One region of the Streptomyces sp. NPDC036822 genome, then DNA from elsewhere that is predicted to be linked to it. Evidence: riboswitches for the same ligand, from Rfam matches in the RefSeq annotation. Region 1 holds a riboswitch; the other holds the start of a gene.
The links. A riboswitch is a leader RNA that binds a small molecule or an ion and turns the genes downstream of it on or off. The one in region 1 is predicted to bind S-adenosylmethionine.

Region 1 (7,634 bases):
CCGCGCTCCTCGCGCGGCCGGAGCGGGCCGTCGTCGCCCTCGACTTCGACGGGACGCTCGCCGAGATCGTCCCCGACCCCGAACAGGCCCGCGCCCACCCCGGCGCCGTCGCCGCCCTCGCCGCGCTGGCGCCCCGGATCGCCTCGATCGCCGTGGTGACCGGCCGCCCCGCCGGGGTGGCCGTACGGTACGGCGGCTTCGCCGGCGTCCCCGGCCTCGAACACCTCGTCGTCCTCGGCCACTACGGCGCCGAACGCTGGGACGCCGTGACCGGCACGGTCCAGGCCGCCGCCCCGCACCCCGGCGTGGCCGCCGTCCGCGCCGAACTCCCCGGCTTCCTGGACCGCGTCGGCGCGTGGCCCGGCACCTGGATCGAGGAGAAGGGCCGCGCGGTCGCCGTCCACACCCGCCGCGCCACCGACCCGCAGGGAGCCTTCGAAGCCCTCAAGGTCCCCCTCGCCGACCTCGCCGCCCACCACGGCCTGGTCCTCGAACCCGGCCGCATGGTCCTGGAACTGCGCCCGCCGGGCATGGACAAGGGCGTGGCGCTCGCCGAGTACGTGAGGGAGGTGGACGCCGGGTCCGTCCTCTACGCGGGAGACGACCTGGGCGACCTGCCGGCCTTCGCGGCCGTGGAGAAGCTCCGCTCGAACGGAACCCCGGGTCTGCTGGTGTGCAGCGGCTCGGCGGAGGTCACCGAACTCTCCGAGCGCGCGGACCTCTCGGTCCCCGGCCCGGCGGCCGTGGTGGCCTTCCTCACGGACCTGGCGAGGACGATCCACAAGACCGGCTGAGACCCGCCCGCCGCGAGGCCGGCCCTACGGCACGGCAGGGGCGCCCCGGACGATTCCGGGGCGCCCCTGCCGTACCGAGAGCCCGTGGCTCCTCCGTCCCGGCCCGGGCCCTCCAGCCTCGGCCGACACATCGGACCCGTCCGCGCCCTCCGCCGCCCCGGCCAGGGCCCTCCAGAGTCAGGCCGGGTGGTGCGGGTGCGAGGCCAGGACGTGTATCCCTAGCGGACCTCGCGCAGGGCCTCCAGCTGCTCCAGGAACCAGCGCTGCGGCGGCAGCGCCGTCGCCGAGGCCGCCAGGCGCTTCGACCGCTCGGCGCGCTCGCCGTCCGGCATCGTCAGCGCCTCGTGCAGAGCCCGCGCCGTGCCCGTGATGTCGTACGGATTCACCGTGATCGCGTCCTCGCCCAGCTCTTCGTACGCCCCCGCCTCCCGCGACAGGACCAGCGCGCAGCCCTCGTCCGAGACGACCGGGACCTCCTTGGCGACCAGGTTCATGCCGTCCCGGATGGGGTTGACCAGGGCCACGTCCGCCAGGCGGTAGGCGGCCAGCGAGCGGGCGAAGTCGTCCTTCACATGGAGCAGCACGGGGGTCCAGTCGTCCGTGCCGAACGCGGTGTTGATCTCCTCCGCGACCCGCGACACCTCCGCCGTGTAGTCGCGGTAGACCGCCAGATCCTGGCGCGAGGGATAGGCGAAGGCCACGTGGACGACCCGGCCGCGCCACTCGGGGTGGTCCTCCAGCAGGGCCCGGTAGGCGAGGAGGCCCCGCACGATGTTCTTCGACAGCTCCGTGCGATCCACCCGGATGATCGTCTTCCGATCCGGTCCGCCGCCGATCTGCTCGCGCAGCGCGGCCAGCCGGTCCTCCACGTCAGGGCGCCGCGAACGCTCCCGCAGGAAGTCGGCGTCGGCGCCGAGCCCGTGCACCCCCAGCTCCGTGCCGCCCGTGCCGCCCACCAGGGCCGTGCAGCAGGCGGCGAAGGCGTCGGCCCAGCGCCGGGTCAGGAAGCCCAGCCGGTCCGCGCCGAGCATCCCGCGCAGCACCTGCTCCGCGATGTCGTCCGGCAGCATCCGGAAGTACTCCGGCGGCGCCCACGGCGTGTGCGAGAAGTGCCCGATCCGCAGATCGGGCCGGGCCTCGCGCAGCATGCCCGGGACCAGCGTCAGGTGGTAGTCCTGCACGACGACCTGGGCGCCCGGGTCCGCCTCGGCCGCGAGCGCCTCCGCGAAGGCGCGGTTGTACGTCTCGTACGACGTCCACTGGCGCCGGAACTCCGCGTCGAAGACCGGCTCCACGGGCGTCTGGTACAGCATGTGGTGGACGAACCAGAGCACCGAGTTCGCGATGCCGTTGTACGCGTCGGCGTGGACGTCCGGGTCGATGTCCAGCATGCGTACGCCCGGCTCCGAGATCCCGCGCCTGACCGCCTGCCGGTCACCCTCGCCGAGCGCCGCGCACACCCACACGCTGTCCTCGGAGGACACCGCGCTCAGCCCGGACACCAGACCGCCCCCGCCCCGACGGGCGTCGAGCGAGCCGTCCTCCGCCACGGCGTACGAGACGGGACCACGGTTGGAAGCCACCAGCACAGAAGCCATGTGGCGAACCTAGCCCGTCCCGTAAACGCTCAAACGTGCGTATACGAACGACGGCGCTCAGTCGCCACGTATGCCACGCGTGCCACCCGTGCCGTGCGTGGCGCCCGTGGCCCCCACGCCGCGCAGCGCGGCCTTGGCCACCACGCCCGCCGCCGCGAGCGCCAGCGCGAGGCCGCCGAGCAGCCACAGCCGCTCGGTGTGACGGTCGCCGGTCCGTGCCATCGAGCCGCCGGGGCCGTGCGGGGCCGGGGCCGGCCGGCGGGCTTCCGGCGAAGGGAGGTCCGCCCGCTCGGCGGGTGCGGCCTCCGCGGCCCCGGGCTCCGCCGCCGCGTCCGGCTCGGGCGCCGTCGGGGCCGGGGAGGGGGCCGCGTACGTCAGGGCCGCCGCGGGCCGCACGGCCGTGATCGGTTCACGTCCCACGGCGGAGCCGTGGGCGGCCGCCGCGGCCGGCCCGGCCGTCATGAGCGGCAGCGCGCCGACGAGGACACCGACGGCCGCGAGGAGCGCTCCCTGGCGATGTGTGGACCTCATGAAACGGAAATGTATGCAGAAAGCATGATCTTCCGAGCTGCGCCACGCGCTCGGCCGCGTGACGGCGGCGCCCCCTTTGGCGATAGGGCCGGTGCGCCCTGCGCTCACGCCACCTGGCGGTGCGCGTACTCCGCGATCTCCAGCATCGGCGGACGCTCCTCGGTGTCCACCGCGTACGTCCGCGGTGAGAACCCCCCGCCGCCGGCCTTCTCGTCCCGCTCGAACTGGGTCAGCAGCGGCCGCACCAGATGCCCGCGCGAGAGCCGCAGCAGTGCCGTCCGGTAGATCGCCGCCGCCATCCGGCCCAGCGCCTGCCCGTCCTGGTGCCGGTGCTTGCGGACCCCGACGTCGACCTGCGCGAGCGCGTCCAGGCCCACCGTGTGCAGCGCGTCGACGAGCAGGCCCAGCTCCACTCCGTAACCGACGGGGAAGGGCAGCCGTTCGAGCAGCGTGCGGCGCGCCGCGTACTCGCCGCCCAGCGGCTGCACGAAACCGGCCAGCTGCGGCCAGTGCAGATTGAGCAGCGGCCGGGCCACCAGCTCCGTCACCCGGCCGCCCTGACCAGGCTCGTCGCCCAGCGGGCGGTCGTACATCGCCTTGACGAGGTCGACGCCGGGGTCGGTGAGGAGGGGGCCGACGATGCCCGAGACGAAGTCGGCGGAGAAGTCCCGCAGGTCCGCGTCGACGAAGCAGACGACGTCCCCGCGGGTCACCATGAGTGACCGCCACAGGACCTCGCCCTTGCCGGGCAGGGCCGGTATCCGCGGGAGCACCGCGTCCCGCGGCACCACCCTGGCGCCGGCGGCCGCCGCGACCTCGGCCGTGCGGTCACGGGAACCGGAGTCGATCACCACCAGCTCGTCGACGAGCGGGACCTCCTCCGACATCAGTTCGCGTCGGATCGTGGAGACGATCGCGCCGACCGTCGCCTCCTCGTCGAGCGCGGGCAGCACGACGCTGACCGTCGTCCCCCGCTTGGCCGCGAGGATCCGCTCCAGCGGTCGATCGGCCACGGACCAGGACCGCCGGCCCAGCCAGCGCTCCACCTCTTCCAGCACGTCCGTTACTCCCGGGTTGTGATCCATCTCGCGGTGCGGACGACTATCTCAACCGTCCATGCCTTCGGTTACAGTCTTGAACAACGCGGATCCCCGTCGCATGTCGGGGTGCCGCCCGCGTTCCACAATCGAATACCGCTCATCCAGAGGGGCAGAGGGAAACGGCCCGTTGAAGCCCCGGCAACCCTCCAGTCGGTCAGTACTCGTCTCCAGCGAGGTCCCCCGGCTAGGGAAGGTGCCAAATCCGTCTCATGGCGAAATTCGCCATGGGAAAGATGAGGAGAAAGGGCCTCGCCTCCATGGCTGTACAGACTGTCGCAAACACCCAGAACACGGTCGACCTCGGTCCCGCTTCCGGGCTTTCCTGTCGCGAATGCGGTGAAGTCTTCCCGCTCGGCCCGATCTTCGCCTGTGAGCTGTGTTTCGGCCCGCTCGAAGTCGCGTACGACCTCCCCACGGGCGACCCCGAGGCCCTGCGCAAGCGGATCGAGGCCGGCCCCGCCAACATCTGGCGCTACGCCCCGCTGCTGCCCGTCCCCGCCGACGTGGCCGACAAGCCGAACCTGAACCCGGGCTGGACCAAGCTCGTCCAGGCCGACAACCTCGCCCGCGAGCTGGGCGTCGAGCCGGGCCGGCTCTTCGTCAAGGACGACTCCGGCAACCCGACGCACTCCTTCAAGGACCGCGTCGTCGCCCAGGCCCTCGAGGCCGCCCGCGCCTTCGGCTTCACCACCCTGTCCTGCTCCTCCACCGGCAACCTCGCCGGCGCCGTGGGCGCCGCCGCCGCCCGCGCCGGCTTCCGCTCGTGCGTGTTCATCCCGCACGACCTGGAGCAGGGCAAGGTCGTCATGGCCGCGGTCTACGGCGGCGAACTCGTCGGTATCGAGGGCAACTACGACGACGTCAACCGCTTCTGCTCCGAGCTCATCGGCGACCCGCTGGGCGAGGGTTGGGGCTTCGTCAACGTCAACCTCCGCCCGTACTACGGCGAGGGCTCCAAGACGCTCGCGTACGAGATCTGCGAGCAGCTCGGCTGGCAGCTGCCCGACCAGCTGGTGATCCCGATCGCCTCCGGGTCCCAGCTCACCAAGATCGACAAGGGGCTGCAGGAGCTGATCAAGCTCGGTCTCGTCGAGGACAAGCCGTACAAGATCTTCGGCGCCCAGGCCGAGGGCTGCTCCCCGGTCTCGACCGCCTTCAAGGCCGGCCACGACGTCGTGCGGCCCCAGAAGCCGAACACCATCGCCAAGTCCCTGGCGATCGGCAACCCGGCCGACGGCCCGTACGTCCTGGACATCGCGCGCCGCACCGGCGGCGCGGTGGAGGACGTGAACGACGAGCAGGTCGTCGAGGCGATCAAGCTCCTCGCCCGGACCGAGGGCATCTTCGCCGAGACGGCCGGCGGTGTCACCGTCGGCGTGACGAAGAAGCTCATCGAGGCCGGTCTCCTCGACCCGAGCCTGACCACCGTCGTGCTGAACACCGGCGACGGTCTGAAGACCCTGGACGCGGTGGCCGAGACCTCGCAGGCGACCGCCACCATCCGCCCGAGCCTGGACGCGTTCCGCGACGCCGGCCTGGCCCACTGACCACCCCCGTCACGGAAGGCAGCACCACCATGAGCGTCAAGGTCCGCATCCCCACCATCCTCCGTACGTACACGGGCGGGCAGGCCGAGGTCCCGGCGGAGGGCGCGACCCTCTCCGAGGTCATCGCCGACCTGGAGAAGAACCACACGGGCATCGCCGCCCGCGTCCTGGACGACCAGGGCAAGCTGCGCCGCTTCGTCAACGTCTACGTGAACGACGACGACGTCCGCTTCGAGCAGGGCCTGGAGACGGCGACGCCGGACGGCGCGGGCGTCTCGATCATCCCGGCCGTCGCCGGCGGCTGCTGAGCCCTCGCATTACCCGCCGTAACCGAATTGCCCCCTCCGCTCGGGAAGCGGAGGGGGCAATTCTGCAGGGTTGAGCACGGTAGAGTTGGGGAAGCCCCCTCCGCTGCTCGTGCCAGACGCATATGAGAATGCGCCCGCACCCGACAAGATGCAGCCAATGTGTTCGAGTGTTGTGTACCTTCTGCGCACTTTGACGGGCCCGACTTGCCCCGGAAGTCAATGAATTCTCCTGAATTCTCCTTTCCGGCGTGCCCAGAATTCTCGCCCGATTGACCTGTTGCAGAGGGCAGTTGGGCAGATACATTCAGCCGCGGTCGACGCGTTCCGGCGCAGGGTCTGACCCGGGTCCGCGAAGTGCGGTCCCGCGCAAGGGCCAGTAATAGGGGAGTTAGGCATGGCTCAGGGCACCGTCAAGTGGTTCAACGCGGAGAAGGGCTACGGCTTCATCGCGGTCGACGGTGGTGCGGATGTTTTCGTCCACTACAGCGCGATCCAGATGGACGGTTACCGCACCCTTGAAGAAGGTCAGCGAGTCGAGTTCGAGATCTCGCAGGGCCAGAAGGGTCCGCAGGCGGACATGGTCAAGCTCGCCGTCTGAGCACGGCGCGAATCGGCCACCACGTACGCACTCACGCCGAGGGGTCCGCATCCTGACCAGGATGCGGACCCCTCGTGCGTGCCCGGACGTCTGCGTTCCCCGCTTCCGGTCGCCGGGAGCCCCGGACACGTACGCCCGTCGGGTTCCGATCACCGAGAGGCGCTTGCACTCGCATGGGCCGAGTGCTAATCATTGGCGTTAGCACTCTGAAGGTGAGAGTGCTTACGAGGATCGGGCAGACGAGGCCCGTGGCCAGGTGGGGCAAGGAACCACCGAAGCCGCAGGCCGTCCGTCGCGGGCGTCGGCGCGGTCCTGGAGCGTTATCCACCCCATGTCCGGGAGGACCACTTCACATGGCCAAGATCATCGCGTTCGACGAGGAGGCACGGCGCGGTCTCGAGCGCGGGATGAACCAGCTCGCCGACGCCGTCAAGGTCACCCTTGGCCCCAAGGGCCGGAACGTCGTCCTCGAGAAGAAGTGGGGCGCCCCCACGATCACCAACGATGGTGTGTCCATCGCCAAGGAGATCGAGCTCGAGGACCCGTACGAGAAGATCGGCGCCGAGCTGGTCAAGGAAGTCGCCAAGAAGACGGACGACGTCGCCGGTGACGGTACGACCACCGCGACCGTCCTCGCCCAGGCGCTCGTCCGCGAGGGCCTGCGCAACGTGGCGGCCGGCGCCAACCCGATGGCTCTGAAGCGCGGCATCGAGAAGGCCGTCGAGGCCGTCTCCGGCGCGCTGCTGGAGCAGGCGAAGGATGTCGAGACCAAGGAGCAGATCGCTTCCACGGCCTCCATCTCCGCCGCCGACACCCAGATCGGCGAGCTCATCGCCGAGGCCATGGACAAGGTCGGCAAGGAAGGCGTCATCACCGTCGAGGAGTCCCAGACCTTCGGTCTGGAGCTGGAGCTCACCGAGGGTATGCGCTTCGACAAGGGCTACATCTCGGCGTACTTCGCCACCGACATGGAGCGTATGGAGGCGTCCCTGGACGACCCGTACATCCTGATCGTCAACTCCAAGATCTCCTCCGTGAAGGACCTGCTCCCCCTCCTGGAGAAGGTCATGCAGTCGGGCAAGCCGCTGCTGATCATCGCCGAGGACGTCGAGGGCGAGGCCCTGTCCACGCTGGTCGTCAACAAGATCCGTGGCACCT
Region 2 (7,634 bases), on a different contig from region 1:
CCGGCCGGTCACGCCCTTCCGCAGCTGCGGATCGGTGTGAACGACAAGGGCTTCCTCGAGGCGCTCGGCGACTTCGACGAGCCCGTCGGCCCTGCCTTCTGGGAGCGCGGATGAGCACTACGACCGATACGCAGAAGAAGGCCCCCGCCGGTGAGCGGGTCGCCGACTGGGCCGACGGCCGTCTGGGTGTCTACACCCTGGCCAAGGCCAACATGCGGAAGATCTTCCCGGACCACTGGTCCTTCATGCTCGGTGAGATCTGCCTCTACAGCTTCATCATCATCATCCTCACGGGTGTGTACCTGACGATGTTCTTCCACCCGTCGATGAACGAGGTGGAGTACCACGGCAGCTACATCCCGCTGCAGGGTCAGCTGATGTCCGAGGCGTTCAACTCGACCATGCGCATCTCGTTCGACGTGCGCGGTGGTCTGCTCATCCGGCAGATCCACCACTGGGCGGCGCTGGTCTTCATCGCCGGCATGTTCGTGCACATGATGCGCGTGTTCTTCACCGGCGCCTTCCGTAAGCCGCGTGAGATCAACTGGCTGTTCGGCTTCCTGCTGTTCTTCCTGGGCATGTTCACCGGCTTCACCGGCTACTCGCTCCCGGACGACCTGCTCTCCGGCACCGGTGTCCGCTTCATGCAGGGCGCGATCCTGTCCGTGCCGATCGTCGGCACGTACCTGTCGATGTTCCTGTTCGGCGGGGAGTTCCCCGGCGGCGACTTCGTGGCCCGGTTCTACTCGGCGCACGTGCTGCTGCTGCCCGGCATCATGCTCGGCCTCGTGGTGGCCCACCTGATCCTCGTCGTGTACCACAAGCACACGCACTACGCGGGTCCCGGCCGCACGAACAAGAACGTCGTGGGCATGCCGCTGCTGCCGGTCTACATGGCCAAGGCCGGAGGCTTCTTCTTCCTGGTCTTCGGTGTCATCTCGATCATCGCGGCGATCGCCTCGATCAACCCGATCTGGGCGCTCGGCCCGTACCGTCCGGACCAGGTGTCGACCGGCGCCCAGCCCGACTGGTACATGGGCTTCGCCGAGGGTCTGATCCGTGTCATGCCGGGCTGGGAGATCAACCTCTGGGGCCACACGCTGGTCCTCGGTGTGATGATCCCGCTGATCCTCTTCCCGCTGGTCCTGGCGGCGATCGCGGTCTACCCGTTCATCGAGTCGTGGATCACCGGTGACAAGCGCGAGCACCACATCGCGCAGCGCCCGCGCAACGCTCCGTCGCGCACCGCCTTCGGTGTCGCCTGGATCACCGCGTACATGATCATGCTCGTGGGTGGCGGCAACGACATCTTCGCGACCCACTTCCACCTGTCGATCAACTCGATCACCTGGTTCGTCCGGATCGCGTTCTTCGTCGGACCGGTCATCGCGTTCATCGTCACCAAGCGGATCTGCCTCGGCCTCCAGCGCCGGGACCGGGACAAGGTGCTGCACGGGCGCGAGTCCGGCATCATCAAGCGCCTGCCGCACGGTGAGTTCGTCGAGATCCACGAGCCGCTCAGCCAGGGCCAGCTCTACGCGCTCACGGCGCACGAGCAGTACGAGCCCGCGGAGCTGCCGGCGGGGGTCGACGAGAACGGTGTCGAGCGCAAGGTAAGCCGGATGGAGAAGCTCCGGGTCCGGCTCAACCGGAGCTACTACGGCGAGGACAGCCAGATCCCCAAGCCCACCGCCGAGGAGTACAAGGAGATCACCAGCGGCCACGGCCACCACTGATCACCTGACCTGAAGGTCGCCACAGCGAGAGCCCCGTCCATTCGATGGACGGGGCTCTTTGCCGTCCCCCCGGATGGATAGGGTGGGCGAGTATCCGTCTCGTTACGGCAATGACCAGGAGCTGCCATGAGCGCTGTGACCCCCGCTGGAGGACCTACCACGGCGGGCCGCTCCTGGCCCGCGGTCCTGGACGGCCTGCTGACCGGCCGCGACCAGAGCGCCGAGGACACCGCCTGGGCGATGGACCGGATCCTGCGGGGCGAGGCCACCGACGCCCAGATCGCCGGCTTCGCCGTCGCGCTGCGCGCCAAGGGTGAGACCGTCGAGGAGATCACCGGACTCGTCCGGACGATGTACGAGCACGCCAACCTCATCGAGGTCCCGGGCGCCTCCGTGGACATCGTCGGCACGGGCGGCGACGGCGCCAAGACCGTCAACATCTCCACCATGTCGGCGATCGTGGTGGCCGGCGCCGGGGCCAAGGTCGTCAAGCACGGCAACCGGGCCGCGTCCAGCGCGAGCGGGGCCTCCGACGTCCTGGAGAAGCTCGGCGTCAACCTGGAGCTGACCCCGCGACGGGTGGCCGAGGTCGCGGAGGAGGCCGGGATCACCTTCTGCTTCGCGGTGAAGTTCCACCCCGCGCTGCGGCATGTGGCCGCCGCCCGCGGCCAGCTGGGGATCCGGACGGTCTTCAACTTCCTCGGTCCGCTCACCAACCCCGCCCGAGTCAAGGCCCAGGCGACCGGCGTGGCCGACGCCCGGATGGCCCCGATCATGGCGGGCGTGCTCGCTGAACGCGGTTCCTCGGCGCTCGTCTTCCGCGGGGACGACGGCCTCGACGAGCTGACCACCACGGCCACCTCGCGGGTGTGGGTGGTCCGGCACGGCACGGTCCGCGAGGAGGCGTTCGACCCGAGGGACGTCGGCATCGACATCGTCCCCGTCGAGGCGCTGCGCGGCGCCGACGCCTCGTACAACGCCGATGTGGCCCGTCGGCTGCTCGCGGGCGAGACCGGTCCCGTACGGGACGCGGTGCTGCTCAACTCGGCGGCGGCGCTCACGGCGCTGGAGCCGGGGGAGGGCACCCTGGTGGAGCAACTGCGCGAGGGGATCGCGAAGGCGGCCGAGTCGATCGACTCGGGAGCCGCCCGCAAGGCGCTGGAGCGCTGGATCACCGCCAGCAACGCGTAGTCACGACCCCAGGCCGTGTCCCGAGAGTCTCGCCCCCGCCCTGCGGGGCGGACGCCGGACCCTCCGGACACCCCCTGATCGGTCGGCGCGCGGCCCCGTCCCGGAATGCGGTACGGGGTTGCGCGGACACGATCAGCTGACATACGTTCTGTGCCAGGTCATGAGTGACAGCTAGGAAGCCCCGGCTTGCTGTCCGGCAACCCTCCGTCCGTGGCGGGGTGCCCCGGGTGAAGACCAGGCCGTGGACAGCAAGGTCCACGGCAAGCGCGGACCCCTCGAAGCCTTGGGGTCCTGGTCCTCAGGGAGCCTCTTGTGAGCAAGCGAATGCGATAGGGCCCTTCCGCCCCTTCTTCCGCATACCCCTTTTTCTTTTCCCAGCGCTGCCGCGTGTCCGCCGGCGCGGGATCTCGCCTGCCTCGTACGGGAGTTCGCCATGTCTGTCTCCACCGTTGCCGCCGACCAGTCGGTTTGTGCCCCGCTGCCCGTTCTGGGACGCGATGTGACCGTCCCGCTCGTCACCGGGGGCGAGGTGACGTACGCCGCGCTCGACTACGCCGCCAGCGCGCCGGCCCTCCAGCGGGTCTGGGACGACGTGGCCGCCTACGCGCCGTACTACGGCAGCGTCCACCGGGGCGCCGGCTACCTCTCGCAGCTGTCCACCGACCTGTTCGAGAACAGCCGCGCCACCGTCGCCGCCTTCCTCGACTGCCGCCCGGACGACCAGGTCGTCTTCACCCGCTCCACCACCGACTCCCTCAACCTGCTTGCCGCCGCCCTCCCCGCCGGCTGCGAGGTCTTCGTCTTCGAGACCGAGCACCACGCCTCGCTCCTGCCGTGGCAGGACGCCCGGGTCACCTACCTCAACGCCCCGCGCACCCCCGCCCAGGCCGTCGAGACCCTGGAGCGCGCGCTCGCCGACCGGGCCGCCGCGTCGGAGGCCGAAAGCCCCGCCCTCGTCTGCGTCACCGGGGCGTCCAACGTCACCGGCGAGCTGTGGCCGGTGCGCGAACTCGCCGCCGCCGCGCACGCCCATGGCGCCCGGATCGTCGTCGACGCCGCCCAGCTCGCCCCCCATCACCCGCTCTCCGTACGGGAGTTGGACGTCGACTGGATCGCCTTCTCCGGGCACAAGCTGTACGCCCCGTTCGGCTCGGGCGTCCTCGCGGGCCGCGCCGACTGGCTCCAGAGCGCCGAGCCGTACCTGGCCGGCGGCGGCGCCTCGCGGAAGGTCGCCCGCCGTGCCGACGGGGGAGTGGACGTCGAATGGCACACCACCGCCGCCCGCCACGAGGCCGGGTCCCCGAACGTCATCGGCGTCTACTCCATCGCCTCCGCCTGCAAGGCGCTGACCGAGGCCGGCTTCGACACCCTCGTCCAGCGCGAGCGGCAGCTGATCGCGACCGTGCGCGAGGGCCTGGCCGAGGTGCCCGAGGTCAAGGTGCTCTCGCTCTTCGGCGACGACGCCCCCCGGGTCGGCGTCATCTCCTTCGTGGTGGAGGGCTGGAACAGCTCCCACTTCGCCGCGGCGCTCTCCGCCGAGTACGGCATCGGCGTCCGGGACGGCCTCTTCTGCGCCCACCCGCTGGTCCGCACCCTGCTGGGCGGCGACCAGCAGCAGGTCGGCGAGTGCGGAGCCCCGGAGGGCGAGCCGGGCGAGAAGTCGCTGAACGCGATCCGGGTCAGCTTCGGGGCCGGTACGCCGGACGAGCACGTGGAGCGTTTCGTACGGGCCGTCAAGGAGCTGGTCCGGGACGGCGCGCAGTGGAAGTACCGCACGGAGGACGGACGCTGCGTCCCCGACCGCGGCTGAGCAGCCACTCGTACGGGTGAAGGGGACCCCCGCGGGGGTCCCCTTCGTCATGCCCCTGGCGGCCCGGAGTCCGGGGCTCCGGGCGGGCGGCCTACGACTCCAGGCCGATGGCGAAGGCCGCTTCCAGGTCGTGCTGGGAGTACGTACGGAACGCGACGTGCGTGTCCGTGGCCTCGACACCGGGGATCTTGCTGATCCGGCCGGGGATGACGTCCGCGAGGTCGTCGTGCCGGGGCACCCGGACCATGGCGATGAGGTCGTACGTACCGGTCACCGAGAAGACCTCGCTGACGCTGTCGAGTGCGGCGATGGACTCCGCGATCTCGGGGATGCGGTCCACACTGGTCTTGATGAGCACGATCGCGGTGATCACGGCTGGCTTTCTCCCTCGGTCGCCGCGGCTGGGGCCTTCACCCTATCCCCACGGTGGTAGCGCCCCCAGGCGTAGAGGAAGCCGATGGTGAAGCCCACGACGTGCGCCAGATAGGCCACCCCGGGACCCGGCCCCGCCGTGCGCGCCGCCAGCCACTGCAGCACGAACCAGAAGATCAGCACGATCCACGCCGGGAAGCGCAGCGGCAGGAAGAAGAGGAACGGGAAGAGGCTGGTCACCCGGGCCCGCGGGAAGAGGTACAGGAACGCCCCGAGGACGCCCGAGATCGCCCCCGAGGCCCCCACCAGCGTCTGCTCGCTGGTCGCGTGCACGGCGGCGTAGCCCAGCAGGGCGAGGTAGCCGCAGCCGACGGCGAAGAGCAGGAACCCCGCCGCCCCCATCCGCTCCTCGGCCATCGTGCCGAAGACGAAGAGGAACAGCATGTTCCCGAGCAGGTGCAGCCAGCTGCCGTGCACGAAGAGCGCGGTCAGCGGGGTGAGCAGGGCGCGCGGTTCGCCGTTCGTCAGCTCGGCCGGGAGCACCCCCCAGCGGTGGAAGTAGGCGCTCTGCGCCGCGAGGAACGCGTCCCCGGTGCCGTACCCCGGATTGAGGCCCGACGCCGGTCCGGCCAGGAACGTGAGACAGCAGACGGCGATGAGGCCGTAGGTCACCGTGGGGCCGTTCCGGGCACCCCGCCACGCGCCGAAGGCCGCTTCCCGCCAGTCGATCATGGACAGATCATCGCGTACCGTGGCCGACCTGGACAGAGCGCCTCGCCGGGGCGCCCGGCGGTCGCCCCCGAGCCGGGCTCCACCCGAGCAGGGCCTCCCCCCGAGGCCGTAGGGTGACGAGCAGTACCACCGCAGTTCGACGGCGCACCGCGGCTCCCGCATCCCGCACAAGAAAGAGGACGGTCCGATGACGACGGTTCCCCTGCCGACCGCCGAGACCCGCTGGCGCTGCACGCTCTGCGGCAACCTGACCCGGTTCGACGTGACGCGCTCCTCCAAGGTCGTCGAGTACGTCCATCTGGACCTCGCCGGGGAGCCGAAGGTGGAGGAGCGCGAGGTGGTCAGTGAGACCATCGAGTCGGTCCGCTGTCGTTGGTGCAACGCGGTGGATCAGATCGAGCTGGTGGACAGGCCGGGCACCGCTTCCTGACGGAGCGGTGCGAACGACAGTGGGGTGACGGATCGTGGAGCAGCCCGCGCACGGTGGTGAGCCGGCCGGCGCGGCAGGTGACGCTGCCGAGGCGCTCGACCGCCCGCTGCCGGAAGGCGTACGGCGGCGGGTCGTCGCGATCGTCTCCGACGCCTTCGGCGGGCTCACCGTCGCGGAGCTGCCCGGCCCGCTGCGGCAGTACGCCCGCTTCACCCCCACCCGGCGGGCCAAGTTCGCGGGCAACGCCATGGCCGCCGCGCTGGAGAGCGACCCGCTCTTCCGGCAGCGGATCGGCGAGCGCTTCAAGGAGGCCCAGCCGGAGCTGGCCGCGACCGTCGAGTCCGGGGCGCCGCCCGCCGCCGCCGATCCCGTCGAGGTCGCCGCGGCCGCCTACGTGCTGCGGCCGGGGGGCTGGGTCAAGCTGGTCGCCGCCGCGGGCGAGGAGGTCCAGCGGGCGGACGCCGAGCGGGCCGACGAGGCCGGGCGGCGCGAGCTGGAGCGGCTGCGCGAGGAGGTCGCCGCGGCCCGGGAGCGGGGCCGGGGCGAGACCGAGCAGCTGCGCCACGACCTGGAGGCGGCCCGCAAGGAAGCCGAATCGCTTCATCGCAAGCTGCGCAGCGCCCAGAGCGACGTGAAGCGGGGCGAGGCGGCCCTGCGCCGCACCCAGGCCGAGATCGACGCCGTCAAGGCGGAGGCCGCCGCCCGGGTCTCGGCCGCCGAGAGCGAGAGCAGACGGCTCAAGGCCCGGCTGGCCGAGGTCGAGGCGGCCCTGGAGGCCAGCCGCCGGGCCGCCCGCGAGGGGCGCTCGGTGGAGGACATGAGGCTGCGCCTGCTGCTCGACACGGTCCTGGACGCGGCCCAGGGGCTGCGCCGCGAACTGGCCCTGCCGCCCGTCTCCGTCCACCCCGCCGACACCGTGGACGCGGTCGAGCCCGGCCGGATGTCGCCGAAGGACATCGCGGCCCGCGCCCTGTCCGAGACCGACCCGGCGCTGCTCGACCAACTGCTCGCGCTGCCGCAGGCCCATCTGGTCGTGGACGGCTACAACGTCACCAAGACCGGCTATCCGACCATGCCGTTGGAGAAGCAGCGGCTGCGGCTCCTCGGCGGCCTCTCCGCGCTCGCGGCCCGTTCGGGCGCCGAGGTCACCTGTGTCTTCGACGGGGCGGAGCTGGCCGCCCCCGTGCTGCTCGCGCCGCCCCGCGGGGTGCGGGTGCTGTTCTCCAAGCCGGGCGTCACCGCCGACGAGCTGATCCGCCAGCTGGTGCGGGCCGAGCCTCCGGGGCGGCCGGTCGTCGTGGTCTCCACCGACCGTGAAGTCGCCGACGGCGTCGCCAAGTCCGGAGCGCGGCCGGTCGCGTCC

Region 2: it holds a riboswitch for S-adenosylmethionine, as region 1 does, so the genes downstream of both, ACZ68P_RS01775 (aminotransferase class V-fold PLP-dependent enzyme) here and thrC (threonine synthase) in region 1, are expected to answer to the same signal.

The regions. Positions count from the first base shown of each region.
Region 1 is NZ_JBVJPY010000006.1:373,346-380,979, reverse strand. Features, by position in the region: gene otsB (trehalose-phosphatase) at 1-794, shown strand, start outside; gene ACZ68P_RS17520 (alpha,alpha-trehalose-phosphate synthase (UDP-forming)) at 1,013-2,392, opposite strand; gene ACZ68P_RS17515 (hypothetical protein) at 2,450-2,923, opposite strand; gene ACZ68P_RS17510 (glucosyl-3-phosphoglycerate synthase) at 3,028-3,981, opposite strand; SAM riboswitch class I at 4,118-4,263, shown strand; gene thrC (threonine synthase) at 4,281-5,570, shown strand; gene ACZ68P_RS17500 (MoaD/ThiS family protein) at 5,600-5,878, shown strand; gene ACZ68P_RS17495 (cold-shock protein) at 6,273-6,476, shown strand; gene groL (chaperonin GroEL) at 6,830-7,634, shown strand, end outside.
Region 2 is NZ_JBVJPY010000001.1:373,893-381,526, reverse strand. Features, by position in the region: gene qcrA (cytochrome bc1 complex Rieske iron-sulfur subunit) at 1-114, shown strand, start outside; gene qcrB (cytochrome bc1 complex cytochrome b subunit) at 111-1,736, shown strand; gene trpD (anthranilate phosphoribosyltransferase) at 1,863-2,927, shown strand; SAM riboswitch class IV at 3,084-3,200, shown strand; gene ACZ68P_RS01775 (aminotransferase class V-fold PLP-dependent enzyme) at 3,361-4,737, shown strand; gene ACZ68P_RS01770 (Lrp/AsnC family transcriptional regulator) at 4,829-5,110, opposite strand; gene ACZ68P_RS01765 (rhomboid family intramembrane serine protease) at 5,107-5,841, opposite strand; gene ACZ68P_RS01760 (hypothetical protein) at 6,029-6,271, shown strand; gene ACZ68P_RS01755 (NYN domain-containing protein) at 6,306-7,634, shown strand, end outside.